2 regions of the Gordonia sp. KTR9 genome follow, and region 2 is predicted to be linked to the other one. Evidence: riboswitches for the same ligand, from Rfam matches in the RefSeq annotation. Region 2 holds a riboswitch; the other holds the start of a gene.

Region 1 (7,346 bases), 1.2 Mb from region 2:
CGGCGTCGAGTGTGAAGTGTTTCGTCAGATTCTCGGCTCGGAGGACGACCTCGTCGGCGATGGGTGCGCGCGACAGGGGAGCTCCGCCGCCGGTCGACGACAGACGGGTACCCCGGGCGTGGGCGGCCGGCACGGCGTCGAGGAGCTGCCGGGTGTAGGCGTGCGTAGGGTTGCCCAGTACGTCCCGGGTCGGTCCGTGCTCGACGAAGACCCCGTCCTTCATGACATAGACATAGTCGGCGATGCGGGACACGACCGCGAGGTCATGGCTGATGAGCAGCAGGGCGGTCGCATCCTTCTTGCGTTCTTCGAGCAGGCTCAGGATCTGCGCCTGGACGGTGACATCGAGTGCAGTGGTCGGTTCATCGGCGATCAGCAGCGGGGGCCCGGCCGCCAGGGCCGACGCGATGAGAGCGCGTTGTCGCAGCCCACCGGAGAGCTGATGGGGATATTGGCCGGCTCGCAACGAGGGCTCCGGGATACCGACACTGGCGAGGAGCTCGACCACCCGGGCGTCGACCTCGTCGCGTGCGACGACACGGTGGGTGGTGAGTACCTCGGCGATCTCCGCGCCCACCGTACGGAGGGGGTCGAGTGAGACCAGGGCGTCCTGGAAGACGAACCCGACCTCCTTGCCGCGTAGGGTCCGCCACCGCTTCTCGGAGAACTTCCGGGTGTCGTTACCGTTCACCCGCAGCTGATCTGCTTGTACCCGGGCGCCTGAACCGATCAGTCCCACGAGACTGCGAGCGGTCACGCTCTTGCCCGATCCGGACTCACCGACGATGGCCACGCTCTGACCGCGGTGGATGCTGAACGTGACGCCGTCGACGGCGGCGACGGTGCGGGCTCCGGATGGGAATCCCACCCGTAGGTTCGTCACCTCCACCAGGGGCGTCTGCGATACGGGCGGTGTGATGAGCGCGGTCACGGGGTGCTCCGTCCGTCGTTGCGGCGCTGCAGGTACCGTCCGACGACGGTCACCGAGAGAACGGTCAGGGTGATGGCGAGACCGGGGAACACGGCGGGCCACCACGCCACGGAGAAGTAGGTGCGGCTCGCGGAGAGCATGCTGCCCCACTCGGCGGTGGGGGGTTGGGGTCCCAGGCCGAGGAAGCTCAAGGAGGACGCTATCCCGATCGCCGAGCCGATGCCGATGGTGCCGAGAACGAGGACGGGCCCGATCGCGTTGGGGACGATGTGTCGTGCGACGACGTTGGCCTGGCTCCAACCCAGTGCCCGAGCTGCCTCGACGAAAACCGCTCCGCGCAAACGGATCACCTCGCCGCGGACGAGTCGCGCATAGCTCGGCATGGTCACGACGGCAACACCGATGATGGTGGTCATGGTTCCGGGCCCGCGTGCGGCCACGATCAGGAACACCAGCAGCAGACCGGGAATGGAGAGGAACACGTCGAGCAGGCGGGACACGACCCAGTCGCCGATGCGACCGCCGCGGGCGGCGAACACACCTATCACCGTGCCGACGACAACGGCGAAGAGAGTGGCGCTCACCCCGATGAGCAGGGACGGTCCCGCTCCGTAGACGATGCGGGCGTAGATGTCCCGGCCGTTCTGGTCGGTCCCGAAGATGTGCTCCCAACTGGGTGCCAGGAGCATGTCGAGCGGATCGCCCGCATTGGGATCGCGACTCGTGAACCAGGACGGGAAGACGGCGACGAACGTCATCAGCAGAATGAACGCGCTGCTCAATGTCACCGAGATCCGAAGACGTCGAACTCGTTGTGTCCAGCTCGGTCCGGCGGTGAACCGTACCGAGCCCGCGGGCACTGTCCCGACGTCAGGTGTCGTCATCTGCTCGTCTTCCGTCGATGGGCCCCGAGGGGACCGGGGATGTGGCGTCGCGCAGACGCGGGTCCAGCCACCCGTATGCGGCGTCGATCAGCGTGTTCACGATGGTGTAGAAGGTCGCGGCGATGATGACGACGCCGAGGATCAGGGGCAGGTCCTTGCCGATGACGGCCGCAATGGTCAACCGGCCCAGTCCTTCTCGTGAAAACACCTGTTCGACGACGACAGCACCGCTGATCAGTGTGCCGACGATCAGCCCCCACATGGTGATGACCGGCATCGCCGCGTGCCGGATGACGTGCCGCACGAGTACCGCCGTCTGACCGATGCCCCGCGATCTCGCGGTCACCACGAACGGTTCGTGGAGGGTCTGCTCGACGCCATGGCGCAGTACCTGAGAGAGCAGGGCTGCCGGGGTTGCCGAGAGAGCGATCGTCGGCAACACCAGTGATGCGATGCCGTCGGACCCGACCGAGGGAAACCAGTTCAGGTTGAAGGAGAAGACCGTCAGCAGCAGGATGCCGAGCCAGAACGTCGGAATCGCGACCGTCAGCACCTCGAGCGAGGTCACCGGTCCCCGGATCAGACCCGGACGGTTGGCGGTCGCCAGTCCTATCACGAGGGCGACCACCAGCGACAGGACCGCCGAGACCGTCACGAGTTGCATCGTGGGCCAGATCTGTCCGGCGATGGCCTCGCTCACGGGCATCCGCAACGCGTAGGACTGCCCGAGGTCACCGTGCAGGAGCCTCCAGAAGTAGTTGACGTACTGCACGACGATCGGGTCGTCGAGCTTGTAGTCGCTGATGATCTGGGCGCGGACCTCGGGCGAGACCTGGTTCGGTCCGATGATGGCGTTGATCGGCGACCCGCCGCCCGCGTGGATCACGAGGAAGGTCGCGGTGATCGCGCCCCACAACACGAAGAGCGACACGAGTAGCCGGCGGGCGACCGCCCGACCCACGGTCCGCGTACGCGGGACCTGGGTCGGACCGGCCACCGCTTCGATCACCGTCATGGTGCGAGCCAGGCATCGTAGAAGGTGGGGAATGCCTGTGGCTCGAACTCGACACCCTGGACCTTGTCTCTGCGGCCGAGCGCGTAATTGAACACGAAGACCGGGAACACCGCGGCATCGTCGGCGATCTGTTGCTGAGCGCGGCCGTAGATCTCGGACTGCTTGGTCAGGTCCGTCTCGCCCAGAGCGGCGACCAGATCAGCATCGACTGCCGGGTTCGAATACCGGGCGAAATTGGTGCCGAACGTGTCCGGCAGTGCCGGGATGTTCGACGAATGCGACAGTGTGCGAAGCGCATCGGGAGATGCACGCTGCCAGCTGATGTCGGCGACGTCGTAGTCGCCGCGATAGAGGCGCGACAGGTACTCGTCGACGGTGACATTCTTGATCTGATAGTCGATCCCGAGCTTCTTGGCCGACGACTGCACCTGTTCGAGCAGTGTGTCGCGCTGTTCTCGGGCAATGTCCGCGAGGAAGGGATGTACGACGGTCAGTCGCTGTCCGTTCTTGGTGCGGTATCCCTCGCCGTCCTTGGCGATCCAACCAGCCTCGTCGAGAAGGGTGTTCGCCTTGTCCTCGTCGAAGGCGTACGCGGATTCGCTTTCCTTGTTGTAGCCCACCGTCGCGGGGCTCAGCGTGTTCTTCGCCGGCTGGAAGACCCCGAAGTAGAGCTTGTCGACGATGGCGTCCCAGTTGATCCCGGCGCGGAACGCCTCCCGCACCTTGAGATCCGCGAAGGCACCCCGGGCCGTGTTGGGGTAGTAGTTGTAGTTTCCGCCGGGTGCCTGTTCGGTGTCGACGGTGAAACCCGGTGTCTCTTTGAGCTGAGAGACGTTGACCGGCGGAACGCTGGCGATGGCATCGACCTGGTTGCTGGTCAGCGCCCCATACCGTGACGAGTCCTCCGAGATCTCTTTGATGCTGATGCCCTGCAGGTACGCCTTACCGGTATGACCGGCGTTCCCCGGTCCCCAGTTGTAGGCGTCGTTTCGGACGTAGTCGATACCCTTGTTGGGCTGGTACCCGTCCGGGCTGACGAATGGGCCGGTCCCGACGATCTTGCTGCACAGCGCATCCGGCCCCTTGGTCAACGTCGAGGGGGCCTCGATTCCGAGGTATGCGGTGGCCGCTGACGGCAGGAAGGCCGAATTGGGTTCCGAGAAAGTCACTTCCACATGGGTGGGATCGATGACCTTGGTGCCGGTGTAGGTGGCGATGGTGTTGGCGGCCAGTTGGGACTTGGTCGCCGGGTCGACGATGTGGTCGAAGTTCGCCTTCACGGCGTTGCCGTCGAACTTCTCTCCGTTGGAGAAGGTCACGTCATCGCGCAGGGTGAAGCTGCAGGTCCGCTGATCAGGGGAGACGCTCCACTCGGTGGCCAGCCACGGAGCCAGGGTCCCGTCCTTGTTCAGGGCCACCAGCGAATCGAGAATCGGCCGCGCGTAGAAACCCGCGACATCTGCCGGGCTCTGGTGTGGGTCGAGGCAGTCGCCGGGCCCGCTGGCGCTGGCGAATCGGAGCGTACCGCCGTCGACCGGGTCGCCGGTTGCCGCAGGCGAATCACCGCCATTGCCGGAGCCGCAGGCGGCGATGAGGCACGCCGTCAGTGTCGCCAGGACTGTGGCCTTGGTTCGATGTCTCCGTTTGTGCCGGACGGACGTGGTCGGGGTGGCCATCTCTTCTCCTGATGTGTGGTGACGCATAGCGATTGCGGAAGGCATGAACTGCGTGAACGCGGCGATCGTGGGCGCGCTGGACCGAACTGGTCCGGCCAGGGGCCGACAGCGTCGGCAGATGATCATCGAACTCCCGCACTCTTCCCTGGGGTTCGTATGAGTCGAACCCGCGCTTGCTCCGTCCCCGGTTGCCGGTGGAGCCGTGTCGTTTATCCAGGGCACCCCGCCGCGGTGGAGGGTTGCCGATCAGCCAGCTGGAACTTGGCGCTGATACTCGTTGACACACAACAGTTCTTGTTCGCGCGCAAGGCCGCGTCCAAGCACTGCATCGAAACCTTATCCACATTCGGACTCAGATCTCACATTCGAAGGTCACTAATAATCTCTGCGAGTCCAAGGCTTGAGGCAGGACCGGGGACACGGCGGATGAGCCTCGGCGGCCACGACGACCGGTGGTGTGAACCGGGGGGTCACGCGGGTATACGAACTCCCATGCAAACGTTCCTGCCCTACCCGGATTTCCGGCGCTCCGCCGACGTCCTCGACCCCGCCAGGCTCGGCAAACAGCGGGTCGAGACATTGCAGATCCTGCGGGCGCTCGAACTCTTCGACTACGGCTGGACCAGTCATCCCGCGGTGATGATGTGGCGTGGGCACACCCCGGCACTGGTCGCCTACGGGCTCGCCGTCGTCGATGTGTGGACTCGCGAAGGGCGTGCGGACAGCACCGCGGCGATGATCGCCGAGTTCGCGCCCGATGTGGTGGGGCGACCCCAGTCCGAGTTGGCCGCGCAGGGTCTGATGCCCGAGTGGCTGGGGGATGACAGGCTGCATCGCAGTCATCGTGCCGCGCTGCTCCGCAAGGCGCCGGACTTCTACGGCGCCGTGTTCGACGACGTCGATGACGAGCAACCGTACTTCTGGCCTGCTCCGCCCGTCGCCGAGGTCCGTGACCTGGATGCGCCGACCCGCACCGTATGGGTTGTGCGGGCGACCTCGGACGAGCAGTACGCCGAATTCCGACGTCGGCGGATCGTCGGGTTCGGCACCGAGTCCGGCGTCGACGTCGACGCGACGGCGGGCGCCGACGCGTCCCTCCGGACGCTGCTGAAGGAGCGCAGTCCGGGGCGTCGGCCGGGAAAGGACCTCCGCGTGCTGGCGTCCTTCGTCTCCGACCTGGCGGCCGGGGACGAGGTCGCCATCCTTCCACCGCAGAACACCGGTGCCGTGGACGTGGACACGCTCGTGCTCGGCGTGGTGGATGGCGACTACGAGTTCTCGACCCGCGGCAAGACGCTCACGCCGCATCGCCGCCGCGTCCGGTGGACCGGCACGCTCGAGCGGGCGGCCGTCACCCCGCCGGCGTTGCTGCAGAACCCGCGCACACTGTTCCCCGCGTCCGTGACACCCTGAGCGATCCAGGGCAGTGTTGTCGTCCGATCGGCCGAATCTCCGTCGGCCGGTCGCAGCGAAGCCCCCGTGCCGAGCGATGTGCAGGCACCGTTTCCGGCCCGAGCTCACCGGTCGATTCGGCGTACCGGGAGGCCAGAATTGCTGCTCAGGCGCGCGGTGCTCGCGCTACGCGATATTTGTCATCGTGAAAACGCTTCGAATCCTGGTTTTGTCGCGCTGACCCGCGAGATGAACGGAAATCGTCGCCGGCGGAGTAATGCGGACGGGATTCGCCCCGGTGCGTATGGTGAAACGTATTCGGATCGATATCTCCACGTGTGAATTCCGTTGTCGAGACGACGGCGCGGTTGCGGTGATGTGAGCGGTAGTGATGTGAAGGGACTGTGATGTCCGCAGCGGATGGTGCTCTCTGCCGACGCCTGGTCGCCACCATGATCTCGATCGCGGCACTCGTTGTCACGCCGGCCATTCCGTCGATTGCCGGCGCGGAACCGGGAAACGGATCGACCCGGGCCGAGGCGTTGGCCCGCGCGGTCGCCGACGGCCGGGTCCTCGACCTGTCGGTCTACTCGCCGTCGATGAAACGCAGTGTGCCGGTGCGAGTGCTCATGCCGGCGGACCGATCGGTGCCCCGGCCGACGCTCTACCTGCTGAACGGCGCCGGTGGCGGAGAGGGTACCGGGCACTGGTTCGAGCAGACCGACATCGTCGATTTCGTCTCCGACAAGAATGTGAACGTGGTCGTGCCGATGCGCGGCGCATACAGCTATTACACCGACTGGGTGAAAGTCGACCCGGTTCTCGGGCGCAATAAATGGACGACCTTTCTGACCAGCGAATTGCCGCCGCTCATCGACCAGAAATTGAATACGACCGGGGTGAATGCGATCGCGGGGATCTCGATGGCGGGGACGTCGTCGCTGAGCCTCGCCGAGTCCGCGCCCGAGCTCTACCGGGCCGTCGCGTCCTACAGCGGATGTGCGGAGACGAGTACGAATCTGGGCCGGCTGGCGATCCGGGCGGTGGTCGAGGGCCGCGGCGGGGGTGACATCGCCAACATCTGGGGTCCGGTCGGGTCCCCGGGGTGGCGTGCCCACGATCCGGTCGTCAACGCCTACAAGTTGCGCGGCAAGGCGATCTACATCAGCACCGGCACGGGGGTTCCCGGGCCGCATGACCAGTTGCAGAGCCAGGGAATCGACGGGAAGACGACGATCTACATCGACCAGATCGCGGTCGGTGGCGCGATCGAGGCCGCGACGCACCAATGCACCTTGAATCTCGACCGCCGGCTCAAGCAACTCGCCATCCCCGCTACCGTCGACTACACACCCGGTACGCACGCCTGGCCGTACTGGCAGGACCAGCTCGTGAAGTCGTGGCCGATGCTCGAAGGCGCGCTCACCGACTGACCGCCGGAGATCTGT
Region 2 (7,346 bases):
ATAGAGACTCGCCGCGGTCAGCGACCCCAGATCGGTGTCGACGTCGACCTCGAGGTAGCGGCCGAGGTCGTCGAACTCGGCGCTCCCGAACCCGACCCGCACCGCCGACGGCGCCTCGCGCGTCAGCACACCGACACCCGCGTGGCCCTTCACGACCGACTCGCACATCGTCAGATGCCACCCGTCGGCGAGGGCCGGGGCCAGCGCCTCGCGCGCGAGCTCCTCGTCGGCGCGGACCTCCTGCAGCAGGACCACATCCGGTCCCGACGCATCGAGCCATGGCAGGAAGCCGCGGTTGGCCTCCGACCGGTGTTTGACCGCTGCGCGGATTCCGTTGACGTTCACCGTGGAGATCGTGAGTGGCACGGGGCCACATCCTACTGACGGGATCCGACAACCCGTGCCCCGGCGATCGGCGACCCCAGAGAAAAATAAAGGTAAGGCAACCCTTGTGCGTACCACCCAAGGTATGTAAGCATTACCTAATCCAGGCATGAAGGTGAGTCCGAAGATGTTCGTTTGCATATGCCGCGCCGTGACGGTCGACGAGGTTCACGCACACTGCGACGCAGGTGCGTACACCGTCGATGCGATCAGCGACCGATGTGGCGCAGGCGAAGGCTGCGGAACCTGCCTGGACCAACTGCACGACATCCTGAGCGAAAGGGCGTCAACCGCGACGACCGCTGCATGACCTGACACAGGAAACCGACGAACCTCGCGCGAGACCGCGCGCGGGGGTTTTTGTCGTGTTACGGTTCGAACGGACATTCACGGCGAACCGGAGGCTCACCCATGCGTGGCGACGACGAGGTCATCGAACTGCTCAACGAACAGCTCACCAGTGAGCTCACGGCGATCAATCAGTACTTTCTGCACGCGAAGATGCAGCAGAGCTGGGGTCTGACCGAGATCGCGGCGAAGACCCGGGCCGAGTCGATCGAGGAGATGACGCACGCGGAGATCCTCACCGACCGAATCCTGTTCCTCGACGCGCTCCCCAACTACCAGCGCCTGCTGCCGCTGCGTATCGGGCAGTCGATTCGCGAGCAGTTCGAATCCGACATGGCGATCGAGGTGGAGGTCGTGGAGCGACTCCGGCCCGGCATCGCCCTGTGCCGGTCGAAAGGCGACGTCACGAGCGCGAATCTGCTCGAGCAGATCCTCGCCGACGAGGAAGAGCACATCGACTACCTCGAGACGCAACTCGAGCTGATCAACAAGCTCGGCGAACAGCTCTACCTGTCGAAGACGATCGCCACCCCGCCGACCAACGGCTGAGCACACCCACTCGACACCACGAGGGCCGACCGGGACTTCCCCGGTCGGCCCTCGTCGTCGTCGAGCCGGTCATGCTCCGGCTCAGGACCCGACGGGATGGTGTCGTGCCTGGCGCCGGGAGGCGGCGAGGGCCAGGACGGTGACCGCGATCCCTGCCACCGCCAGCAACACCCCGACGACCGACGGCGCGAGATAGCCGTAGCCTGCGCCGACCACGACACCACCGAGCAGGGCTCCGGCCGCGTTGGCGATGTTCAGGGCGGAGTGGTTCAACGCCGCGGCCAGCGTCTGCGCATCGGCGGCCACGTCCATCAGTCTGGTCTGCAGGGCAGGCAGCATCGTCGACCCGGTGAGCGCCACGAGGTATGTGAGAATCAATGCCGCCCAAGCATTCTGCGCCAGCGTCGCGAAGGCGCCGAGAGAGATGGCGCTGGCCGTGAGTCCACCGAGGATCGCCACCGACACACTGCGGTCGGCGACGTAACCGCCGACGAAGTTGCCGGTCACCATCCCCAATCCATAGAGCATGAGCGCGAATGGCACGACCGAGACCGACAGCCCGGTATCGGTGGTCAGCGCGGAGTTGAGATATGTGTAGAACGCGAACATCCCGCCAAACCCGACGGTTCCGATGACGAGGGTGAACCAGACCTGGGAACGACGCAACGCACCGAGTTCGGTGAGCGGGTCGGTGGTCGTCATCCCGGTGAGCGCGGGCAGCGCACGCATCAGCGCGATGACGGTGGCGACTCCGATGGCGACGACGATCGCGAACGCCGACCGCCAGCCGAACGTCTCCCCCAGCCAGGCGGCAGCCGGCACGCCGAACACATTGGCGACGGACAGCCCGAGCATCACCTGGCCCACGGCTTTGGCGCGATTCCGGGGACCCGCGAGATGCGCGGCGACCAGCGCCGCGACGCCGAAGTAGGCACCGTGCGGCAGGCCCGCCACGAATCTCGCCACCAGCAGCAGTCCGTAGTCCGGCGCGAGGACCGTGGCCAGGTTACCCACGGTGAACGCCACCATCAGTCCGATCAGCAGCGTGCGTCGCGACATCCTCGCCGTGAGCGCCGCGATCAGCGGAGCGCCCACCACCACACCCATCGCGTATGCCGAGATGACGTGTCCGGCAGTCGGTTCGGACACCCCCAGCGATCCGGCGATGTTGGGCAGCAGCCCCATCGCGACGAACTCTGTCGTGCCGATCCCGAAACCACCCAGCGCGAGGGCGAGAATCGTCCAGCGACGCACCCGCCGGGACACGCCGCCCGAGACGGTACCCCCGGGGTTGGCCTCCGGGGCGGTGGACCGATTCGTCAGCGAGACGTCGGCCGGGGCATCGGTGGTCGAAAGAGCGTCAGACACGGTTCATGCCAACCCTGGCCGGCCGGCACTGATTCCTCACCCGCCGGTGAGTTCATTCACAGGCCCATACCCGCGAGGTGGTCCCGGCGCCGGCCGGCGTCGAATCACGCAGTGGCTTCGAGCGGCGGGTCAGGCTCCGCCCTCGGACCCCGTGGCCTCGAGGTCACTGCGCTCCCCGCCGGCACCCTGCCCGGACGGCTCCGGCTCGTTCCCCGACGTCTCGCCCCCCGAGGTGTCATGTTCTGAGGTGTTGTCTCCTGAGGTGTCCTCCGCTGACGGATCGTCCACCGTCGGGTTGTCCGCCGACGGATCGGTGGCGGCCGGAACCTCGTCGGCGCGCGAGGGCGGAGCGGGCTCCTCTCCGGGCTCGTCGCTCCCGGAGGCGTCGGCGGGCGCACCGGACGGATCGGCGGCCGGGTCGACCGCCGGAGCCGGATCGGTCGGGCCGGGCTGCGCGGTCACCGGTGCAGCCGGGGCACCGGACCCGGTCGGCGAGCCGGCGCGAACCGGCTCGGCGGCGTCGTCGGTCGCGGTCGCGAGCCGTGCGAACGTGGACGATCGCAGGCTCGTCGTATCCGCCGCGAGGACCGTGACCGTGCCGGCCCGCGGTGTCACCGGCCCGACGATCGCGCCCGCCCAGTACCGCACGAAGTTCACCGGCAACCAGACGATGCTGCGGAGGCTCGCAGCCAGTGCGGTCGCACCGTCGACGAACCGCGCCGGCGACAGCGTGAGAATCCCCTGGAGGATGTCCTCGAAGACGAAGAGGTCCGGTAGGTAGGCGCCGTACCCGAGTTTCGGCAACGGCGGCAGCAGACCCTGCACGAGCCTGACCACCGGCTGCAGCTTCGCGAGTTCGATCCCGTACGGCAGCTCGATCGTCGGACGCCCGGACAGGAAGTCCCCAATGACGCCGCCGTACCCGGCATCGCGCGCCCAGTCCCGCACGAGTTCGGCGAACGCGGAATCCGCGGCGACCATACAGACCGCTGACTCCGGCTCGCATCGGACGCTCCGCCCGTCGTTCCAGGCGGGTGTGCGCGGGTCCCGATACATCTGGAACGGGTACAGGTTGTGCTTGGTGAAGTAGCCGAGGAGGCCGTCGATGGCGCCGATCGGGTCGTGGATCGGGTCCGGCAGATCACAGATGGGATCGCCGTCGATGCACACGGACACCACCCTGCCCTCGAGCTCCCCGAACCCGCCGTCGGTCTCGGACCCGCCTCGCGACCCCGCCATCGTCAGACCGGGGATGATCCCGATCAACGACAGCTCGATGCCGCGCCCCGTCTTGTCACCGGCTTGTCGAGGGTCGGCGTAGAGCTCGCCGGAGATCCCGTCCGAATCGATGGTGACGAGGACCGGAGCGCCGTTCTCGTCGAGCATGACCTCGCCGTTCTCGTCGGTCGCGACGACCTCGTCGACATTCCGGCCGTTGCCGATGGCTGCGAGGACGTCGCCGGCGACACGGGCGCCCTGTGAGTAGCCGGCGACCACGATGTCGGACTCGGCGCCGCATCGCTTCTGGTACCCCGCGATCGCCGACGCCGTCGCACTCCTGCCCTGGGCGGTGCTGTCGTCGTACCCCGCGGCACCCAATGGCCACAGTGTGGTCGGGTAATCGACGTAGATCACGTCTTTCGGCTCTGCGAGGTAAGCACTACCGGGGTCGTCGACGACGACCACCTCACCGTCGCGCACCGTCGGCATCTTCCCGGTGTAGCGCTGCTCGACCCCGACGAGATGGGCGCTCTCCGGGTCGTTGGTACCGGCGACGATGACCACCGCGCCCGACTCGCTGCACTCGGCAGCCGCCGCCGGGGCGGTACCCGACAGACTGAGAGCCGCCGCGACGGCGACGGCGGTGACGGCGGCGATCACGAGCGAGGTGCGTCGGGTTCGGAGGTGAGCGATCGCGGACATGGCGCTCCTGGGCGAACCCGGACCACCCGATCGGAACGTTCCGACGCAGCCGGGGCTGGTTCGACGCTAGATCCGCGATCGGGGAACCGACAGCACACTGAGGGCCGCTAACGACCGTGACCAGGCACTATTGATCTGACCACGCCTGATTTCACTCGGTCAAAGGACAGCACACTCCACCCTCGCGCCGGCCTTCTCAAGTGTTGGGCGCGGCCTGACCGGGACGGTTCTCAGGCCCTCACATCCGTGTTATATCCTTGTCGCCAGGTCATGAGTATCAGCGTCAAGCCCCGGCTGGCTGATCGGCAACCCTCCATCCGCGGTGGGGTGCTCCGGGTGATGACCGGGTTGCGGGATCGCGCTGACGATCCCCGGCAAGCGCGGGTCCGAAGGTCGGACCCCAACAGGGTCGAGTGGGCCCTGCCGACCGTAGAAAGTGATCAATCGCCATGTCTGATGCCCCTGACGGCACTCTCGCCGACGGCACCAATCCAGCGGACAACTGGAGCTTCGAGACCAAGCAGATCCACGCCGGACAGGCCGCCGACGCGGTGACGAACGCCCGGGCGCTGCCGATCTACCAGACGACGTCGTACGTCTTCAACGACACGCAGCACGCGGCGAACCTCTTCGGACTCGCCGAACCGGGCAACATCTACACCCGCATCATGAACCCGACACAGGATGCCGTCGAGCAGCGGATCGCCGCGCTCGAAGGCGGCGTCGCCGCATTGCTGGTGGCATCGGGTCAGGCCGCAGAGACCTACTCGATCCTCAACATCGTCGAGACCGGCGGTCACGTGGTGTCGAGTCCGCGGCTGTACGGCGGCACCTTCAACCTCTTCCACTACACGTTGCCCAAGCTCGGCGTCGAGGTGAGCTTCGTCGAGGATCCCGAGGATCCGGCGTCGTGGCAGGCCGCGGTCAAGGACAACACCCGTGCGTTCTTCGGTGAGTCGATCTCCAACCCCAACAACGAGATCCTGGACATCAAGGGCATCTCAGAGGTCGCGCACCGCAACGGCGTACCGCTCATCATCGACAACACCGTCGCCACCCCGTACCTGATCAACCCGCTCGCCCACGGCGCCGACATCGTCGTGCACTCGGCCACCAAGTACATCGGCGGACACGGCACCGCGATCGGCGGCGTGATCGTCGACGGCGGCACCTTCGACTGGCGGGTCCAGCGTGACGGGAAAGACCTGTTCCCCGGCTTCACCACCCCTGACCCGAGCTACCACGGTGCGGTCTTCGCCGACCTCGGCGCACCGGCGTACGCGCTCAAGGCGCGCGTCCAGTGGCTGCGCGACACCGGTGCGGCCATCTCGCCGTTCAACGCGTTCCTGCTCGCCCAGGGCCTGGAGACCCTGAGCCTGCGCATCGAGCGCCACGTCGCCAACGCACAGAAGGTCGCCGCGTTCCTGGAGAAGCACGACCAGGTCGAGTCCGTCGCCTACGCCGGCCTCGAGTCCTCGCCGTGGTTCAAGCGCGGTCAGGAGCTCGCCCCCAAGGGTCAGGGCGCGATCATCGGTTTCGAGATCACCGGCGGCGTCGACGCGGGCAAGAAGTTCGTGGACGCACTGAGCCTCCACAGCCACGTCGCCAACATCGGCGACGTGCGGTCGCTGGTCATCCATCCGGCCTCGACGACGCACAGCCAGCTGACCCCCGAGGAACAGCTCGCCGCCGGCGTGACCCCCGGACTGGTGCGCCTGGCCGTGGGCATCGAGGGAATCGACGACATCTTGGCCGATCTCGAACAGGGATTCGCGGCGGCCAAGTGAAACAGGTGAGGCAGCTTTGTCGGTGAGTATCGACCTGAACGCGACAGCGTCTGATCAGCCCGACTGGGAGTCACTCCCGGACGGGGAACTCGTCGGCATCCCCATCGGATCGCTGCCTCTCGACAGCGGAGCACGGATCGACGACGTCACCCTGGCGTTCCAGCGCTGGGGGACGTTGTCGCCCTCCCGCGACAACGTGATCCTCACGCTCCATGCGCTCACCGGCGACTCGCACGTCACCGGACCCGCCGATGCCGACCACGACTCGGCCGGGTGGTGGGACGGGCTGATCGGACCCGGTCAGGCGATCGACACCGACGAGTGGTGCGTCATCTCGGCCAACGTTCTCGGCGGATGCAAGGGATCCACGGGTCCGGCGTCCCTCGCCCCCGACGGCCGTCCGTGGGGATCACGCTTTCCGCAGATCACCGTGCTCGATCAGGTCCGCGCCGAGGTGGCATTGCTGGACCGACTCGGAATCCGCAGCGTCGGAGCGGTTCTCGGTGGCTCGATGGGTGGCGCCCGCGCGCTCGAATGGGCCATCGAATACCCCGACCGGGTGCGCAGCGCACTCGTCCTCGCCGTCGGTGCCCGCGCGACCGCCGACCAGATCGGTATCCAGTCCGCACAGATCGCCGCGATCAAGGCCGATCCGGACTGGTGCGGCGGCGACTACCACGGCACCGGACGAACTCCGTTGCAAGGCATGGGAATCGCCCGCCGAATCGCCCACCTCATGTATCGCAGCGAGCCCGAGCTCGACAGTCGATTCGCCAATGACGCCCAGGGCGACGAGAATCCCCTGACCGGCGGGCGTTACGCCGTGCAGAGCTACCTCGACCACCAGGCGTCGAAGCTGATGTCCCGCTTCGACCCGGCGAGCTATGTCGTCCTCACCGAGGTCCTCAACCACCATGATGTCGGTCGCGGTCGCGGCGGAGTCGCGAAGGCGCTCAACGAATGCACCGTTCCGGTGATCGTCGGGGG

What was found. Region 2 has a riboswitch for S-adenosylmethionine ahead of KTR9_RS09530 (bifunctional o-acetylhomoserine/o-acetylserine sulfhydrylase). Riboswitches for the same ligand answer to the same signal wherever they lie in the genome.
Region 1: another riboswitch for S-adenosylmethionine. It lies ahead of KTR9_RS03930 (ABC transporter substrate-binding protein); the one in region 2 lies ahead of KTR9_RS09530 (bifunctional o-acetylhomoserine/o-acetylserine sulfhydrylase).

The regions. Positions count from the first base shown of each region.
Region 1 covers NC_018581.1:691,274-698,619, forward strand. Annotated here, with positions in the region: gene KTR9_RS03915 (dipeptide ABC transporter ATP-binding protein) at 1-931, opposite strand, end outside; gene KTR9_RS03920 (ABC transporter permease) at 928-1,815, opposite strand; gene KTR9_RS03925 (ABC transporter permease) at 1,802-2,830, opposite strand; gene KTR9_RS03930 (ABC transporter substrate-binding protein) at 2,827-4,506, opposite strand; SAM riboswitch class IV at 4,671-4,789, opposite strand; gene KTR9_RS03935 (MSMEG_6728 family protein) at 4,999-5,919, shown strand; gene KTR9_RS03940 (alpha/beta hydrolase) at 6,306-7,331, shown strand.
Region 2 covers NC_018581.1:1,918,906-1,926,251, reverse strand. Annotated here, with positions in the region: gene KTR9_RS09555 (exodeoxyribonuclease III) at 1-366, opposite strand, end outside; gene KTR9_RS09550 ((2Fe-2S)-binding protein) at 512-694, shown strand; gene bfr (bacterioferritin) at 796-1,281, shown strand; gene KTR9_RS09540 (MFS transporter) at 1,363-2,649, opposite strand; gene KTR9_RS09535 (cutinase family protein) at 2,779-4,572, opposite strand; SAM riboswitch class IV at 4,839-4,959, shown strand; gene KTR9_RS09530 (bifunctional o-acetylhomoserine/o-acetylserine sulfhydrylase) at 5,022-6,359, shown strand; gene metX (homoserine O-acetyltransferase MetX) at 6,376-7,346, shown strand, end outside.